Regions from separate parts of the Streptomyces sp. Pv4-95 genome, predicted to be linked through region 1. Evidence: riboswitches for the same ligand, from Rfam matches in the RefSeq annotation. Region 1 holds a riboswitch; each other region holds the start of a gene.
The links. Region 1 has a riboswitch for cyclic di-AMP ahead of QOM21_RS04175 (C40 family peptidase). Riboswitches for the same ligand answer to the same signal wherever they lie in the genome.
Positions count from the first base shown of each region.

Region 2: it holds a riboswitch for cyclic di-AMP, as region 1 does, so the genes downstream of both, QOM21_RS19320 (M23 family metallopeptidase) here and QOM21_RS04175 (C40 family peptidase) in region 1, are expected to answer to the same signal.
Region 3: it holds a riboswitch for cyclic di-AMP, as region 1 does, so the genes downstream of both, QOM21_RS21860 (transglycosylase family protein) here and QOM21_RS04175 (C40 family peptidase) in region 1, are expected to answer to the same signal.

Region 1 covers NZ_CP127172.1:891,176-896,758, forward strand. Annotated here, with positions in the region: gene QOM21_RS04165 (ATP-dependent Clp protease proteolytic subunit) at 1-636, shown strand; gene QOM21_RS04170 (hypothetical protein) at 643-951, shown strand; cyclic di-AMP (ydaO/yuaA leader) riboswitch at 1,353-1,518, shown strand; gene QOM21_RS04175 (C40 family peptidase) at 1,522-1,995, shown strand; gene QOM21_RS04180 (LysE family translocator) at 2,064-2,738, opposite strand; gene QOM21_RS04185 (LysR family transcriptional regulator) at 2,811-3,749, shown strand; gene QOM21_RS04190 (ATP-binding protein) at 3,762-4,190, opposite strand; gene QOM21_RS04195 (8-amino-7-oxononanoate synthase) at 4,564-5,583, opposite strand, start outside.
Region 2 covers NZ_CP127172.1:4,407,974-4,413,556, reverse strand. Annotated here, with positions in the region: gene QOM21_RS19330 (hypothetical protein) at 1-292, shown strand, start outside; gene QOM21_RS19325 (aldo/keto reductase) at 437-1,378, opposite strand; gene QOM21_RS19320 (M23 family metallopeptidase) at 1,535-2,755, opposite strand; cyclic di-AMP (ydaO/yuaA leader) riboswitch at 2,767-2,910, opposite strand; gene QOM21_RS19315 (DUF2332 family protein) at 3,449-4,555, shown strand; gene QOM21_RS19310 (PP2C family protein-serine/threonine phosphatase) at 4,593-5,583, opposite strand, start outside.
Region 3 covers NZ_CP127172.1:4,975,841-4,981,423, reverse strand. Annotated here, with positions in the region: gene QOM21_RS21880 (exopolyphosphatase) at 1-95, opposite strand, end outside; gene QOM21_RS21875 (DUF501 domain-containing protein) at 92-634, opposite strand; gene QOM21_RS21870 (septum formation initiator family protein) at 715-1,167, opposite strand; gene eno (phosphopyruvate hydratase) at 1,306-2,592, opposite strand; gene QOM21_RS21860 (transglycosylase family protein) at 3,099-3,743, opposite strand; cyclic di-AMP (ydaO/yuaA leader) riboswitch at 3,751-3,961, opposite strand; gene QOM21_RS21855 (transglycosylase family protein) at 4,172-5,266, opposite strand; gene QOM21_RS21850 (cytochrome P450) at 5,484-5,583, opposite strand, start outside.

The sequences.
Region 1 (5,583 bases):
ATGCTGCGACCGACGGCCCGCTATGTCCTTCCGGAGTTCACCGAACGCACCTCCGCCGGAACCCGCACCCTCGACCCGTACTCCAAGCTGCTCGACGAACGCATCGTCTTCCTGGGCACTCCGGTCGACGACGCCTCCGCCAACGACGTCATGGCGCAGTTGATGCATCTCGAACACGCCGCGCCGGAGCAGGACATCTCGCTCTACATCAACTCCCCCGGCGGCTCCTTCACCGCGATGACCGCCATCTACGACACGATGCAGTTCGTCTCCTGCGACATCGAGACCGTGTGCCTGGGGCAGGCCGCCTCCGCCGCCGCGGTATTGCTTGCCGCCGGCGCCCCCGGCAAGCGTCTGGCGCTGCCCGGCGCCCGGGTGCTGATCCATCAGCCGGCGTTCAGCGAGCCGGTCCAGGGGCAGGCGACCGACCTCCGGATCCAGGCGGATGAACTGCTGCGCACCCGCGACCTGCTGGAGGAGATGCTGGCGCGGCACACCGGGCAGCCGCGGACGCGGATCGCCGCGGACATCGAACGCGACAAGATCTTCGACGCCCCGGCCGCCGTGGAATACGGCCTGATCGACGCCCTCACCCGCAACCGCAAGCAGTCGTCCGCCCCTCTCGGCGCACGGTGAGCGGTCGTGCTCCCACCCGAACTCCCTCCACTGCCCGCGCTGACACGGGCCGAGGGTGAACTGATCGACCGGTACCTGGAGGTCGTGGACCTGCTGGGCCGCATCAACCCGGCGCGCGGCGACTCCACCTACAGCGGCCTGCGCGCCGCCCAGGCGCTGGTCGGCAAGAGCGCCGAACTGCGGGACGCGCTCACCCTGATGCACCAGCGCGGGGAGAGCGAACTGCATCAGGAGACGCTCACCCGGGCGCTGCGCGTCCTGGACGGCGAGCGACGCGCACGACTCGTCACCGTGCCGCCGCCACCCCCTTCTTGACGCGAACGGCCCCTCTTCCGGCGTTCGCAGCTCCCCCCTCCGACGACGGCCGGGCCCTCCTGTGACGTGTGCAGGACGCCGTCGGCGCGACACGTGCCGGTCTCGGCTCGCACGTACGGCTCAGCGTCGACACCTCTCGCGGGGAGGCGACGAATTGCGCCGGGCACCGCCTCCTTGCAGCGGCGCTCGGCGCTTTCCCCTGGTCCCGCCCCTGCCGGCCGCCACGACACTCCCGACAAACACACCTAAATAACCATTTAGCCGGTATGTGGCGAATGTCACATACGGCATTTTCAACTCGGAATTCTGCCGGTGGATGCGTGACGATCCCTTCGACGACAAGACCCCGCCACAGTGACGGGGCGGTTCGGGCGGGCGCCTAATCCTGCCGCCGTCCGGATGTCCGGTCGACGCTGCTTGGATCGGCAGGAGCGGAGGACCCGAGCACGACGGGGTCCCGGCCATCACGGCCGCGGATCCCTTGGGGTGAAGCCGTACGCACGGCCGGGCATCTTCGCCTGCCCGAACCCGACAGGTCTTCCTTCGCAGGCGGCTGACGAAGGGTTGCGCATGAACATGCGCAGGAATGGATCGAACCTGCCGGTACGTGCCGGCATCATCTGCGCCCTTGCTCTGATCACCGTCGGAGGAACGACGCTGGTACCAGGAGCGGCCGAGGACGCCGCGGCCGCGCAACGCTCCACAAAAGCGTTGCGCGTCGCCGCCTCGAAGCAGGGGTCCCCCTACCAGTACGGCGCTCAAGGTCCCTACCGCTTCGACTGCTCGGGCCTGACGCGCTATTCGTTCAAGCGTGCGGGCAAGGCCCTGCCCCGTACCGCCGCGGAGCAGTACCGCCACACCGAGCGGGTCCCCGCGGGCGTCCGCAGAACCGGTGACCTGGTCTTCTTCCACTCCTCACGGGGCATCTACCACGTCGGCATCTACGCGGGCCGCGGCAGGATCTGGCACGCCCCCAAGGCAGGGGCCGTGGTACGGCTGGAGAAGATCTGGAGCCGCGCCGTCCGGTATGGGCGGGTGGGCTGACCTCGGCCGATACACGACAGAGGGTCAACTGTCGATGGCCGACGGGCAGGTGATCGGCTGATGCGCCGTCAGGCGGCCAGCGCCACCTCGACGAGCAGGATGCCGCCCAACGCGGTCAGCAGCGCTCCCGTGGCGACCTCCAGGGCGCGCGTCACCCGCGGACGGCGCAGCCAGCTGCCGAGGCGGTCGACGAGCAGTGCCACGGCCGGGAACCACACCAGCGCGAGGCCGACGACCATGGTCGCGAGCAGCAGGGTGCGGGGCAGGGCCGGTTCGCCCGCGGGAACGAACTGCGGGAGCAGGCTGAGGAACAGCACGGGCGCCTTCGGATTGAGGGCGTTCGTCAGGAAGCCCTGGCGCAGGCTGCGCACGGTGCCGGGGCGGGCAGCCGTGCCCCGGGCTGCCTCCTCGGTCGCAGCCGGGTCCGCCGAAGCGCCCGCCTCGCCTGCCCCGGCGGGACGGCGGAAGGCCGCCACGAGCGCGCGGGCACCCAGATAGAGCAGGTAGCCGCCGCCGAGGAGCTGAACGGACTCGAAGAGCGCGGGAACGGCGACGAGCACCGCCGCGAGTCCGGCCACCGCGAGCGTGGTGTGCACCAGCAGCCCGCCCGCGACTCCGACCGCGGTCGCCACCCCCGCCCGGCGCGAGGCGAGTGCGTTGCGCACCACGACCGCGAAGTCCGCGCCCGGCATGGCGACCATGCCCGCGGCGACGCCGGTGAAGGTGATCAGCTGTCCGTCCATGGTGCCAGCTTCACCCGTCCGGGCCTTTAATAGGTATTGGCAATCTTCTCTGCCTGCCTTAAGAGGTTCTTTATGTACGACCCGACGCGGCTGGCCGCGCTGGTGGCGGTGGCGGAAGCCGGTTCGATCACCGGGGCGGCCGCCCGCCTCGGCTACACCGCGCCCGCTCTCTCCCAGCAGCTCGCCAAGCTGGAGCGGGAGGCGGGTGCGGCGCTGCTGGTGCGCCACCACCGCGGGGCGCGGCTGACCGCGGCCGGCGAGCTGCTGCTCGTACGGGCCCGGCGGGTGCTCGACGAGCTGGATCTGGCGCGGCACGAGCTGGCCCGGCTGACGGGGCTTTCCGGCGGCCGACTGCGGATCGGCACGTTCATGACGGCGGGCACGCATCTGCTGCCGCCCGCGCTCAGCTCCTTCCGGCGCGCCCACCCCGATGTGGAGCTGAGCGTCACGGAGTATCTGCCGCCCCAGGGGATGGCGGCGGTGGCGCTCGGCGAGGTGGATCTGGCGCTGACGCACGCGTATGTGCCGGGCGATCCGATGCCGGCGCCGGACGGCGTGAGCCTGGAGCCGCTGCTGACCGAGGAGCTGGTGCTCGTCACCGCGCCCGGCCATGCGCTGTCGTCCGCCACCGGGCGGCTGCCGCTGGCCGAGCTGGCCGGGCAGCCGCTGGTCAGCATGGCGCCGGCCAACCCCAACCGGCGCGGGGTCGAGGCGGCTCTGTTGGCGGCCGGGGCGAGCGTCGCGGTGCGCTGCGAGTCGCCCAGCTATGCGGTGGTGTGCGCGCTGGTGAGCGCGGGCCTGGGGGTCGCGGTGGTGCCGGAGATGATGGCGGCCGGTTCGGTGACTCCGCTGGGGGTCCGCCGGCTGGAGCCCGCCGACCTGCGGCGCACGATCTCGGCGGCCTACCGGACCGGCGGCGGCGCACCGGCCGCGGACACCCTGCGGGCGTTGCTGCGCGGGGCCTTCACCCGGCATTCGGGGGCTCCCGCGCAGGCCGCGCCGCCGTCCTGAGGGGATGGCTCCTCAGGCGACGGCGACCGTCCACGGCATGCTGATCCACACGGTCTTGCCGCCGGATTCGGTGGGCACGACCGTGAGCCTGCCGCCCGCCTCCGCGGCGAGGTAGCGGATGATGACCAAGCCGCGGCCGTTGTCCTGCTGTACCGCGGCCGGCAGACGGCGCGGCCGGCGAGGATGACTGTCGGTGACACCGACGCGCAGTCGTTCGTCGCGGTCCAGCCGCATCTCGACGGTGAACGTCGGCGACTGGCCGAAGGTGTGCTGAACGGCGTTGGTCGCCAGTTCGGAGACGATCAGGCGGACGGAGTCGGCGATCACCGCGTCGGCGGGGACTCCCCATCCGGCGAGCACTTCCAGGACGAATCCGCGGGCGGCGGTGACCGAGGCCGGGTCGCTCGGCAGGGTCAGTGAGGATTCCTGGTGGTCTGCCATGCGCGACGCCGTCCTTCTTCCCACCGAGGCCCGGCTCCGGCGCACCGGCCGGGGAGCCGGGATGCCCACCGGGATACCGATGGGCCTCGGGCTGCTGCTTGCGACAGCCTGCCATCCGCCATGGGGTGCAGTGGGCGATCCACCAAGATCTGGATATATCTGTCGCTCGAAGCAGTGAACTCTGCTAAGTGAGAACGTATTTGAGCGACATGACGGGGCTTCAGCACACCCTCTTCCGCCCCCCCCCGGGCGGTCGCCGACCAGCGACGGAGCCGGCAGCACCCGCCGCGCTCGCACGCCGGACCGCCGCGCGGGGGAAGGTGGCACCGTGGGGCGGTTCACCTCGCCACGGCGCTTCGGGCCCGGTCCTCGCTCAGGCGACCGGAGCGGTCGCCACGATCGTGTCGACCGCCCTGGTGATCTGTGCGTCCGTCAGGTCGCCACGGGCGGTGAGCCGGAGGCGGGAGATCCCGTCGGGCACGGACGGCGGGCGGAAGCAGCCGACCGCGAGTCCGGCCGCGCGGCAGTCCGCCGCCCACCGGACCGCCAGTTCCGGCGAAGGAGCCCGTACGGAGACCACCGCGGCGTCCGGCCGTACGGCCGCGAGCCCGGCCGCGGTGAGCCGTCCGTGCAGCTCCGCGGCGACCTGCCCGGCGCGGGCGGCGCGGCCCGGCTCGCGGCGCAGCAGCTGCAGTGCGGCGAGGGCGCCGCCGACTGCCGCCGGTGCCAGTCCGGTGTCGAAGATGAACGACCGGGCGGTGTTGACCAGATGCTCGATGACCCGGGCGGGGCCGAGGACCGCGCCGCCCTGGGAGCCGAGCGACTTGGAGAGCGTCACCGTGGCGACCACATCGGCGTCGCCCGCGAGCCCGGCGGCGGCCGCCGCGCCCCGGCCGCCCTCGCCCAGCACTCCCAGTCCGTGCGCGTCGTCGACGAGAAGACCGGCGCCGTACGTCCGGCATGCCTCCGCGAGCCCCGGCAGCGGTGCGGCGTCGCCGTCGACGGAGAACACCGAGTCGGTGATCGCCAGGGCCCTGCCGTCGTGGCCGGCCAGGGCGGCCCGAACGGCCTGCGGATCGGCGTGCGGGACGACGGTGGTGCGGGCGCGGGAGAGCCGGCAGCCGTCGATGAGAGAGGCGTGATTGCCGGCGTCGGAGACGAGCAGGGCGCCGGGGCCGCTGAGGGCGGTGACGGCGGCGAGGTTCGCGGCGTAACCGGAGGAAAGGACCAGGGCCGCCTCGAACCCGCAGAAATCGGCGAGTTCCCTCTCCAGTCGGGCGTGCAGCTCGGTGCTGCCGGTGACCAGTCGGGAGCCGGTGGCGCCGGCGCCCCAGAGCCGCGCCGCGCGGGCGGCGCCGTCCGTGATCTCGGGGTGCCGGGCGAGCCCGAGGTA
Region 2 (5,583 bases), 3.5 Mb from region 1:
ACCGACAAGTGTGGTGGCTGGAACTGGTCTTGTGGCTGGCTACGCCGTCGCGCGTTGGACCAAGAAGCGGCCGCTTGGTGGGGTGGCGCTGGCTGCGGCCGGCGCCGTGGCGGCGCGGGAGTGGCAGCGGAAGGCCGGTGGGGCGACGGCTGCGGCGTTGAGTGGGGCTTATGTGGCCGCGTTTGCCGGGTCGCATCCGTTGGCGAAGAAGATCGGGGCGTGGCCCTCTGTGTTCACAGTGGCCGGTGGGGTCGCGCTCGCCTCGTGGGTGACGGTCGATCGACGGAAGTAGCGGAAGTAGAAGTAGACGAACCAGCGGACGCCCCGGCGTAGGAGCAGGGCCTCCCCCACGGTCTGGGCACGGGCTGCACGCATTGAGGGCGGCCGCGCACCCACGCGCTGCCGCCCTCAGTGATGGTGCCGGAAGGGATGGCCCTCAGGCCGATGCCTCTGTGAGGAGGGTCAGGTCTTCGTCGGTCAGGGTGAGTTCGCCGACCGCGAGGAGTGCCGGGAGCTGGGCCACCGTGCGGGCGCTGGCGATCGGGGCCGCGATGGTGGGGCGGGTGGCGAGCCAGGCGAGGGCGACGGTGGCGATCTCGGCCTCGTGGGCGACCGCGACGGTGTCGAGGGCCTGGAGGACACGGCGGCCCCGGTCGGTCGTCAGGTGCTTGGCGGCGCCTTCGGCGCGGGCACTGTCGACGCTCGCGCCGGGGCGGTACTTGCCGGTCAGGAAGCCCGAGGCGAGGGCGTAGTACGGGACCGCGGACAGGCCGTTGCGGGCGGCGACGTCGGCGAGTTCGCCCTCGTAGGTCTCGCGGGAGACAAGGTTGTAGTGCGGCTGCAGGGCGACGTAGCGGGCCAGGCCCTCGCTCGTGGAGAAGGCCAGGGACTCCTCCAGGCGCCGCGCGGAGATGTTGGACGCGGCGATCTCGCGGACCTTGCCGGCCCGTACGAGGTCGTCGAGCGCGGTCAGGAACTCCGAGACCTCGACCGACTCATCGTCGTAGTGGGTGTAGTAGAGGTCGATGTAGTCGGTGCGCAGGCGGGTCAGGGACTCGTCGACGGCGCCCTTGATGGTGGCGGCGGACAGGCCCTTGTGGTCGGGGTGGGCGCCGACCTTGGTGGCGATGACGACGTCCTCGCGGTTGCCGCGGGCGGCCAGCCAGTTGCCGATCACGGTCTCGGACTCGCCGCCCTTGTTGCCCGGCACCCAGGCCGAGTAGACGTCTGCGGTGTCGATGAAGTTGCCGCCGCCCGCCACGTACGCGTCGAGCACGGCGAAGGACTCGGCTTCGTCCGCCGTCCAGCCGAAGACATTGCCGCCGAGGGACAGAGGGGAGACGGAGAGCGAGCCGAGGGTCTTGTGTGTCGCGGTCATGCGTGGTTGCAGCGTCGGTTCGGAAGGGAAAATTCCCCCGCCGAGCCCGAACCTCGTCCCCGCCCCTCAGGACGCGGCCTCCAGCACAACGGCTCGCGCGGCTGCCGGGGCGAACCCTCCACCGGATCGCGCCCCCGCTGCCGCCTCACGCGCCTCTCAGACACTCACCCCGTGGTCGCGCAGCCACGTCATCGGGTCGATGGGGTCGCCGGCGTCCGGGCGGACCTCCAGGTGGAGGTGCGGGCCGGTGACGTTGCCGGTGGCGCCGACGCGGCCGATGACGTCACCGGCCTTGACCTCGCCGGAGGTCTTCACCATGGACGACAGGTGGCAGAACCAGAGTTCGGTGCCGTCGTCCATGGTCAGGACGATGCGGTAGCCGTACGAGCCGGCCCAGCCGGCCTGGGTGATGGTGCCGGAGTGCACGGCCTTGACGAGAGTGCCGGTCGGTGCGGCGAAGTCCTGACCGGTGTGGTCGGCGGACCAGCGGTCGCCGGCCTGCCCGAAGCTCGCGGTGAGGGTGTACGAGGAGACGGGGGCGATGAAGCTCCGCGCCAGCTTGGCGAGGCGCTCGGCCTCCGCCTTCTCGCGGGCGGCCTCCGCCGCCTCGCGCTTGGCCTCCAGCTCCGCGGCCTTCTTGGCCTCGGCAGCCTTCTCGGCCACCTTCTGGTGCTCGGCCGCGGCCTCCTCGGCCTTCTCGATGGCCGCGTCTTGGGCGGCATCGCGCGCCTGCTGCTCACCGGCGCCCTGCTGGGCATCGGCCTGCTGCAGGATGCGGTTGCGCAGCGTCTCGCCCGCGTCCTTGCCCTGGGAGGCGAGGGGGGCGCCGGCGACCGCGGAGTCCGCGCCGCCCGCTGCCGATGCGGCGGAATCGGAGCTCTGGTCGGCGTCGGAGTCGGATATGAGGCCGCCGATGCCGGGGAGCGACTTGGCGTCCGGCAGCTTCTCGGCGAGGTCGTCGGCCATGCCGCCGACGTCCGGCATCGAGATCGGGACCGGCGGCCGGCCCTCGGCCGTGGCCATCCCGCCGGCACCGACCGCGGCGATCACGCCGACGCCCAGGACGGTGCTGCTGCGGGCGAGTCCGCCGCCGCGCTGTCTGGCCACCCGGTGCTTGCCGCGGACGGGGCGGATGGACTCCTCGGTGGGATTCCACTCCTCCCACTCCCCGTCGCCGTCACGGTCGGCGGCGGGGAATCCGAATCCGGAGTCCCGCCCGTCGAGGTGACCTCGGTGTTCAGGGAATCTCTGGCCACCGAAGGCCGCTGGGCCGTCAGGGGAACCCGGGTCGTCGAGGGGGCCGGGCCCGTCGAAGACACTCCGGTCGTCGAGGTCGTAGGCGGACGGAACCTCGGGGGCAGGCCTGTTGGACGCCACGGGGGCGCACTCCTTTCCTTCCTTCTCGCCTACCGGGTTAGCTGACGGGTTCGGAGCAGGAAGGTCTCCTACGGGCACCCTCTGACGAGGGCGTCCGATTCACCCCAAGGTGGTGGTTCCCCGGTTCCCTTGGTGCAGTTCGGTGCGGTTCGGTGCGCCTTCGGCAGACTCGGCAGGGCCGGTGCGTTCCGCGGCTCCGGCCGACGGCTTCGGGGCTTCGGCGCGACTCGGGGCTCTTCGGTGCGCCGGAGCAGGCCGTGCGGCCGGCCGGTGCGAGATGCGGTGGCGGCGTGCGCGACGTGCAGAAGGTGCGTGAAGTGCGGGAGTTACGTGAAGTTCGAAGCGAGGGTGGAGATACGGAGGGTGCGGCATTGCCGGGAGTGCTGGAGGTACGGGAGTGCGTGAAGTGCGCTTACGGGATTCGGCGTCGGCGCGCGGTGCCGCCACTTGCGACGGCTGGGACGACCGCGCTGCGTTATCGGACAGTAATAGAGATGGCCACTGAATTCCAAGCGTTCCCGGGAATCCGTATGTGCTCCGTAGGAGCTTTGGCGTGGACTTTTTCACCCACGAGCGCCCCAATCCGGGCGAGTTGACCAACCGGCTCCAAACGATCTCCCGACGATCGTGCGCCAGTCGTTATGCGGAGGGGTGCCCGACCATCACGGAGCGTGAGAGCAGTAACGTCGGATCATGGTCGTCAACGTCGTCAACAGCGCGCAGACAGTGGCCGATCGGTACCGGGAGTTCTCCTGGCAGCAGGCGCGGGGGCAGTCCGACGCCCACGAGGAGCTGACCGCGCGGATCAGTCAGGACGCCGAGTTCTGCGACGTGCTCGCGGGGTCGCTGCCCGCGGGGAACAAGCAGCAGCCCAATCTCCTCCTCGCCGCCGTCCGCTATCTCGACGGTCCGCACGCCGAACAGGGCCCGCACGGTGAGGCCGCGTACGGACGCTGGCGGGAGTGGACGATCCGGCACTGGGACGAGGTCCGCGCCGTGATCATGCAGCGCGCCACCCAGACCAACGAGCCCGCCCGCTGCGCCACCCTGCTCCCGCTGCTCGCCCGGCTGCCGCAGCCGCTGGCACTGCTCGAGGTCGGCACGTCGGCCGGGCTGTGCCTGCACCCCGACCGCTACCGCTACCGCTACGAGGGCGGCGCCGAGGGAGGCGGCCACGGCACCCAGGAAGTGGGCGCCCCGGGCAGCCCGGTGACGTTCACGTGCCGCACGAGCCGGGCGACTCCCCCGCCGGCGGACGCGCCGCCCGCGCCCACCGCGCTGCCGGAGGTCGTCTGGCGCGCGGGCATCGATCTGGACCCGCTTGACCCGGTCACCCGGCCCGACGACCACCGCTGGCTGCAGGCCCTGGTCTGGCCCGGGCAGCGGGCGCGCGCGGACCGGCTCGCGGCCGCCGTCGAAGCGGTACGGGACGCGCCCCGGCCCACGCTCGTCCGCGGGGATCTCGTCGACGAGCTGCCGGCGCTGGCCGCGGCGGCCCCGCGGGAGGCGACGCTGGTCATCTTCCACAGCGTCGCTCTGATGTATCTGCCGCCGGCCCGCCGTGCGGAGTTCGCCCGGCTCGTACGGTCCGTCCTGGCCGAGCGGGGCGGTCCAGGGCACTGGATCTCCAACGAGCACCACACCGAGCTGCCCTGGATCACCGACCCGGCGCACGATGCCCTGCCGCCCGAGTACGCGCATCTGCTGACCCTGTCGCTGGACGAACAACCGGTCGCCCTCACCGGCCCGCACGGACAGATCCTGCACTGGCTCCGGGAACCCGTCCTCGGGGCGCGATGACGGCCCTGGCCGGACGCGCCGGAGGCGGAGCCGCCGCCTATACCCCCAGCGGCCGCTGCAGCGCGAGCAGCGCCATGTCGTCGGCGGGCGCCCCTCCCGTGTGCCGCGCGACGTCCTTCACCAGCAGGTCGAGGAGGTCCGCCGGGCCGTTGAAATGGCGGCCGCGCAACTTGGCCGACGGGTCGTAGAACCGGTTGGCCAGGTTGCGGGCCTCGGTCACCCCGTCGGTGAACAGCAGCAGCAGCGAACCGGCCGGGAAGAACGTCTCGTCCGCCCGGTCCGGCCACCCCGCCACCTCGCTCATCCCCAGCGGCAGCGCCGGCGTCGAAGGGGCCAGTTCCAGCAGGCCGCCGTCCGGGGCGAGCAGCAGCGGGGGCGGGTGGCCGCGGTTGAGGACGCGCAGCACGGCGTGCTCCTTGGAGGGAACCTCCGCCAGGACGGCCGTGGTGAACCCCTCGAACTGGTCCAGCCCGTCGCGTCTCCCGCCCTCGCGCTGCAGCGCCCGCTCCAGCCGGCCCGCCACCGCCTCCAGCGAGGTCTCCTGCTCCGCCGCCTCCCGGAAGGCGCCGATGACGACCACCGCGGCCTCCACCGCCTCCAGCCCCTTGCCGCGCACATCGCCGACGATCAGCCGTACGCCGTGCGGAGTGTCCTGCACGGCATAGAGATCGCCCCCGATCCTGGCGTCCGCCCGCGCCCCCACGTAGCGCGCGGCGACCGCGAGGCCGCCGATCCGCTCCGCGGGCGGCGGCAGGACGGCCCGCTGGACGGCCTCGGAGACATCGCGTACGGAGGCGAGCCGGGCATCGTTCCTGCGGACGGCGCGGTTGATGCCGAGAGCCAGCACGGCGACGATCACCACGGTCACGGCCTCGGTGGCCGACTCATGGGTGTCCTGGGTGCCGTGATAAACGACGGACCAGAGCTCGCCGACGACGGCCGCCAAGGCGACGATCGCCGTGGTGCGCAGCGAGTGGAGCGGTGCCGCGACGAGCGGGGCGGCGGAGAAGAACGGCGAGGCGGTGTAC
Region 3 (5,583 bases), 4.1 Mb from region 1:
TCCAGGTCCTTCAGCTCGCCCGTCGCCGGATCGACGTCCGCGACCAGCAGCCGGATGGAGTTCGTACCGCAGTCGATGGCGGCGACCCGCTTCATTCGGCATCTCCTTCGGGGGTGTCCTGGCACGGCGACACGCACGGCCCCTTCGCCCACCACTCCGGCAGCATCGCGATGGCCTCGTCACCGAGCGGGTTGACGCCCGGCCCGGCCGCGAGCGAGTGGCCGACCAGGACGTGCAGGCACTTGACCCGGTCGGGCATACCGCCCGCGCTCGGGAAGCCCTGGAGCACCTCGATGGCGTCCCGGCGCCGGATGTAGTCCTCGTGTGCCGCCCGGTAGGCGGCGGCCAGCTCCGGGTCGCTCGCCAGCCGTTCGGTCATCTCCTTCATCACGCCGTTGGCCTCCAGCGTGCCGATCGCGGAGGCCGCACGCGGGCAGGTGAGGTAGTACAGCGTGGGGAAGGGGGTGCCGTCCTCCAGGCGCGGCGCCGTCTCGACGACATCCGGCTGGCCGCAGGGGCAGCGGTGCGCGATGGCGCGCAGCCCGCGCGGCGGGCGGCCCAACTGCTCCTTGAAGGCGGCGATGTCCTCGGCGGTGGGCTCGGTGGGCTCGGTCTGGGGCGGGGCGGTGTCCATGTGCGCTTTCGGTGAGGTCGGTGGTGCGGGGGACGTGACGGGCCGGACGGAACGAGGCGGACTGGGGCGGTGCGGCGGCGCTACCGCCGGTCGGCGGAGTCGACGCCGTCCCACAGATTCTCGTACCAGGGGCGCTGTGCGGCTGCCGGCGCCTTGCGCACCGCACCGGTGCGGGGGCCGTCCTGGACGATATATCCGGTCTCACCCGGCGCGATGTAGTGCAGATGCCGGCGGGCCTGCTGCCGGACGTACTCCGGGTCCTGCCAGCGGGCCTTCTCGTCGCGCAGCCGGTTCAGCTCCCGGCCGGCCTCCTGCGCCTTGCGGCGCTGGTCGGCGATGTCCGAACGCTGGGAGACGTACTGCCTTATGGGGTAGGCGAGGGCGACGACCAACGAGCACATCACCAGGGCGAGCAGGGCGGCGCGGCCGGTGAGGCGGTTGCGGCGGGGCGGCCGGGCGCGGTAGACCCGGGCGGCGGCCTGCTCGCCGAGCGCCTTGAGTCGGGTCGCGGTCGAGAACCGGTCCGCGGACACATCGCCTCCCCTTGATCACCGGACGGTGCACACTACGCGCCGGCTCCGCCGCCCTGCGGGCGTCGCAAGCAAAGCCGTCCCCGGCAACGGTACGGGACCGTTGCCGGGGACGCTTCGAAGTGGTGCGCTGCGCTCGCGTCAGTTGGCGGTGCGGAACCGCGGGAAGGCGGAGCGGCCGGCGTAGACGGCGGCGTCGTCGAGGATCTCCTCGATGCGCAGCAGCTGGTTGTACTTGGCGACGCGCTCGGAGCGGGCCGGGGCACCGGTCTTGATCTGGCCGCAGTTGGTGGCGACGGCCAGGTCGGCGATGGTGACGTCCTCGGTCTCGCCGGAGCGGTGCGACATCATGCACTTGAAGCCGTTGCGCTGGGCCAGCTCGACGGCGTCCAGGGTCTCGGTCAGCGAGCCGATCTGGTTGACCTTCACCAGCAGCGCGTTGGCGGAGTTCTCCTCGATGCCGCGGGCCAGGCGCTCGGGGTTGGTGACGAACAGGTCGTCGCCGACGAGCTGCACCTTGGAGCCGAGCTTCTCGGTGATGACGTTCCAGCCGGCCCAGTCGTCCTCGAACAGCGGGTCCTCGATGGAGACGAGCGGGTAGTCCGCCACGAGCCCCTCGTAGTACTCCGTCATCTCGGCGGCCGAGCGCTCCTTGCCCTCGAACTGGTAGACGCCGTCCTTGTAGAACTCGGAGGCGGCGACGTCGAGCGCCAGGGCGATGTCCTGGCCGGGGGCGTAACCGGCTTCCTTGATGGCTTCCAGGATGAGGTCGAGGGCCTCGCGGTTGGAGCCGAGGTTCGGGGCGAAGCCGCCCTCGTCGCCGAGACCGGTGGCCAGACCCTTGGTCTTCAGGACCTTCTTGAGGGTGTGGTAGACCTCGGCGCCCCAGCGCAGCGCCTCGGAGAAGGACTCCGCGCCGATCGGGGCGATCATGAACTCCTGGATGTCCACGTTGGAGTCGGCGTGCGACCCACCGTTGAGGATGTTCATCATCGGGACGGGCAGGACGTGCGCGTTCGGGCCACCGAGGTAGCGGAACAGCGGGAGGTCGCTGGCCTCGGAGGCGGCGTGCGCGACGGCGAGGGAGACGCCGAGGATGGCGTTGGCGCCGAGGGAGCCCTTGTTGTCCGTGGCGTCCAGGTCGAACATCGCCTGGTCGATCAGCCGCTGCTCGGTCGCGTCGTAGCCGACGAGCTCCGGGCCGATCTGCTCGATGACGGCCAGGACGGCCTTCTCCACGCCCTTGCCCATGTAGCGGCTCGGGTCGCCGTCACGGAGCTCGATGGCCTCGAAGGCACCGGTCGAGGCGCCGGACGGAACGGCGGCACGGCCCGTGCTGCCGTCGTCGAGGCCGACCTCGACCTCGACCGTGGGATTACCTCGCGAGTCGAGAATTTCGCGGGCTACGACGACGTCGATGGACGGCACGTTGTCTCCTTCATGGGTGTCTGGAGTTCTGCAGCACGAGCCTAACGGCCTTGGGCGCATCCGTTCGCCCTCGGCCCGCTCAGTGGGACGAAAAGAGGCCCAAAAGCCCAGCTCATGGGAGGTTTCGCCACATTGTTCGCCGAGCGGGAAAAGTTGCCTGACGATGCTGGTCAAGACCGCCTGCCGGGGACGGGTGCGCACCCTCTTCCGCGACGCGAAATCCGGGCCGCCGACATGGAGAAGCCCCGCCGCGGCGCGATGGGGGATGGCGCGCCGCCGCGGGGCGGTCTCCTGCACGAGCGGGTGGAGCGGAGGGCAGACGCGATGGACGCGATGGTCACGGGGGACGGCGTGGGGAGAGCGGTCCGTCCCCGGTTCGTTCACACCGGCTGCCCGGCCCCGGACCCCTCAGCCGGGGCGGGCGGATCGTGCGTACCGCCGTACGCACGGACCACCCGGCCGGCCGGAGACGGTGAGGTCCTCGGCGCCCCTGTGCAGGGGTCGGCTCAGACGTCGAGCTTCTGGCCGGGGATGATCAGGTTCGGGTTGCCGCCGATGACGGACTTGTTGTCCGAGTAGAGCGCCTTCCAGGTGGTGCCGTGCGCCTTGGCGATCTTGGCGAGGGTGTCGCCCGCCTTGACGGTGTAGTTGCCGGAGGCGTTGGACTTCGGGGCCGGCTTCGACTTCTCGGGCGCGGGGGCCGGCGCAGGCTTCTCGGCCTTCTCGCCGGTGTTGCCCTGCGGGGCGTCGCCGGAGGTGTCGAGGTCGGGGGAGGGGCCACCGGCGGTCAGGTTGCCGGCGCCGGCGCAGGACCAGGCACCCGGGCCCTGGATGGCGAGCAGCTTCTCGGCGGCGGCTATCTGCTGGCTCTTGGTGGCCAGGTCGGCGCGCGCGGCGTACTGGGTGCCACCGGCGGCGGCCCAGCTGGAGTTGGAGAACTGCAGGCCGCCGTAGTAGCCGTTGCCGGTGTTGATCGACCAGTTGCCACCGGACTCGCACTGGGCGACGGCGTCCCAGGTCTCGACGGACGCGGCGGAGGCGGAGGAGGCGCCCATGAGCGGGACGGCCACGGCAGCACCGGCGACACCGGCGAGGGTGGCGACGCGGACGGCCTTGGAGGGACGACGGTGCTTGCCCTTGTTGTTCAGCATGGTTCGTTCGTTTCCTCACCGACGCCTGCGAGGTGAGCTGTCGGGTTCGGGCCATGTGAGTTGCCCGGCCGCGTGTACATGACATGCGACTTCACCCCAAGCCGGTTGACCCGCTTTCACGGGTGGGGCCGGCGCTTACCTTGGGTCCCCCGCTCCTGCCTTCGGCGCTTGCGCGTCGACCGCCTTCGACCACCGGCAGGATTCGGCGTGTGATCGAAGGGCCCGCTTTGGCGAGCGGTCCTGACCGTAAGCAGTAACCCCCTTGGTGTTCAAACCCCACCATCTGAACCAAGTTGACCGTTTTTGATCATAGGGTGCACCCATTTCTGCAGGTGGACCCAGGTTTGGGAACGGCGCGGGAGCTGGACGCCGCACCCCGGAACGAGAGCCTTGTCTCACTTTCCCAAAAGGGGGCGAAGGTGAGCGAACTACCCTTCGATGTGCCCGAGATCGAGGATCTGCCCCGGCTTGATCAGGTCGGCGTCGGCGCCGACGACGCCCTCGTTGCGGTCGTAGAGGGCGGGCCACCCACCGGGCACCTCACGGGCCTCCGCGATGGCTGACAGGCTGTCACCGGCGCGCACGGTGTAGTCGCCGCCGGCCGGACCGGTCTGATGCGCGTCACCGTCACGGGAGGCGTGCCGGCCCGACGAGCGGCCGCTGTCGTCCGCCTCGTCCGCGCCCTCACCGCTCTCCTCGGCGCCGCCGCGGTGCCTGCCCGTGCCGGGCGTCCCATCCGCCGTGGAGTCGCCGCCCGCGGACGCGTCATCCGGCGCGCCCGTCCCGTCGGTGCGGCTGCCGCCCTCGTCCCGGCCGTCGGCACGGGAGGGGTCATCGCCACGGGAGGAGTCGTCGCGCCGGTCGTCCGCCGTCGGGGAGCCGGAGTCGGACGGATCGGAATCCGCGGGCCCGGACTGCTCGGCGGGATCCGACGCGTCAGGGGAGGGCGTCGCGTCGGACGGCTCGTCGCCTTCCGACGGGCCGGAGGAGTCGGAGGAGCCCGAGGAGTCCGAGGAGTCCGAGGAGTCCGAGGAGTCCGACGGGTCCGACGGGTCCGAGGAGTCGGACGGGCCGGAGCCGTCGGAGGGGTCCAGGAGGTCCGGGTCGAGGAGGCTCACGCCGCCCGGGTCGACCTCGGGCGAGGAGCCGTCCGCGGTCAGCCCGGCGTTCACCGCACAGCTGGGCCAGGCGTCGGGCCCGCGGTCGTCCAGGATCGCCTCGGCCACGGATATCTGCTGGGAGCGGCTGGCGAGGTCGGGGCGGGAGGCGTAGTCCGCGCCGCCGTACTCGTCCCACATGTCCTGGGTCAGCTGCAGGCCGCCGTAGAAGCCGTTGCCCGAGGCCGCGCTCCACATCCCGCCGCTCTCGCACTGCGCGACGCGGTCCCACGTCGCGGTGTCGGCGGCGTGTGCGCCACTCGCGCCGAGCAGCGGCAGGGCGATGCCGGCGCCGGTGACCCCCGCCGTGACAAAGATGGCCGGTGCTTGACGGGGGCGCCTGTGTCGGCCGTTCCCGGAACGCATGCGGTTGCCTTTCGCGCGGCGGTGGAGTTGTCCGATCGCCGGCCGCGTCCGGCGCACCAATACATCCGGTGCACCAGGTTTGACTTCCGCCGATCGGGTGAAGCTCTTCGGTTCGGTCGAAAGGTAGCCGGGGTCACGGGTAGTCACAAGCCGGTGTAGTGGAGATCACGTAAAGGTCACACAGGTGACGGAGCGTCAATTCCGGACCCGTCCCCGGTCAGGGCCGCGGAGGCGTGAACTCCACCGGAAGCGACCGCAGTCCGCGCATGATGAGACCGCCGCGCCAGCGCAAATCATCAGGTTCCGCCGCAAGGCGG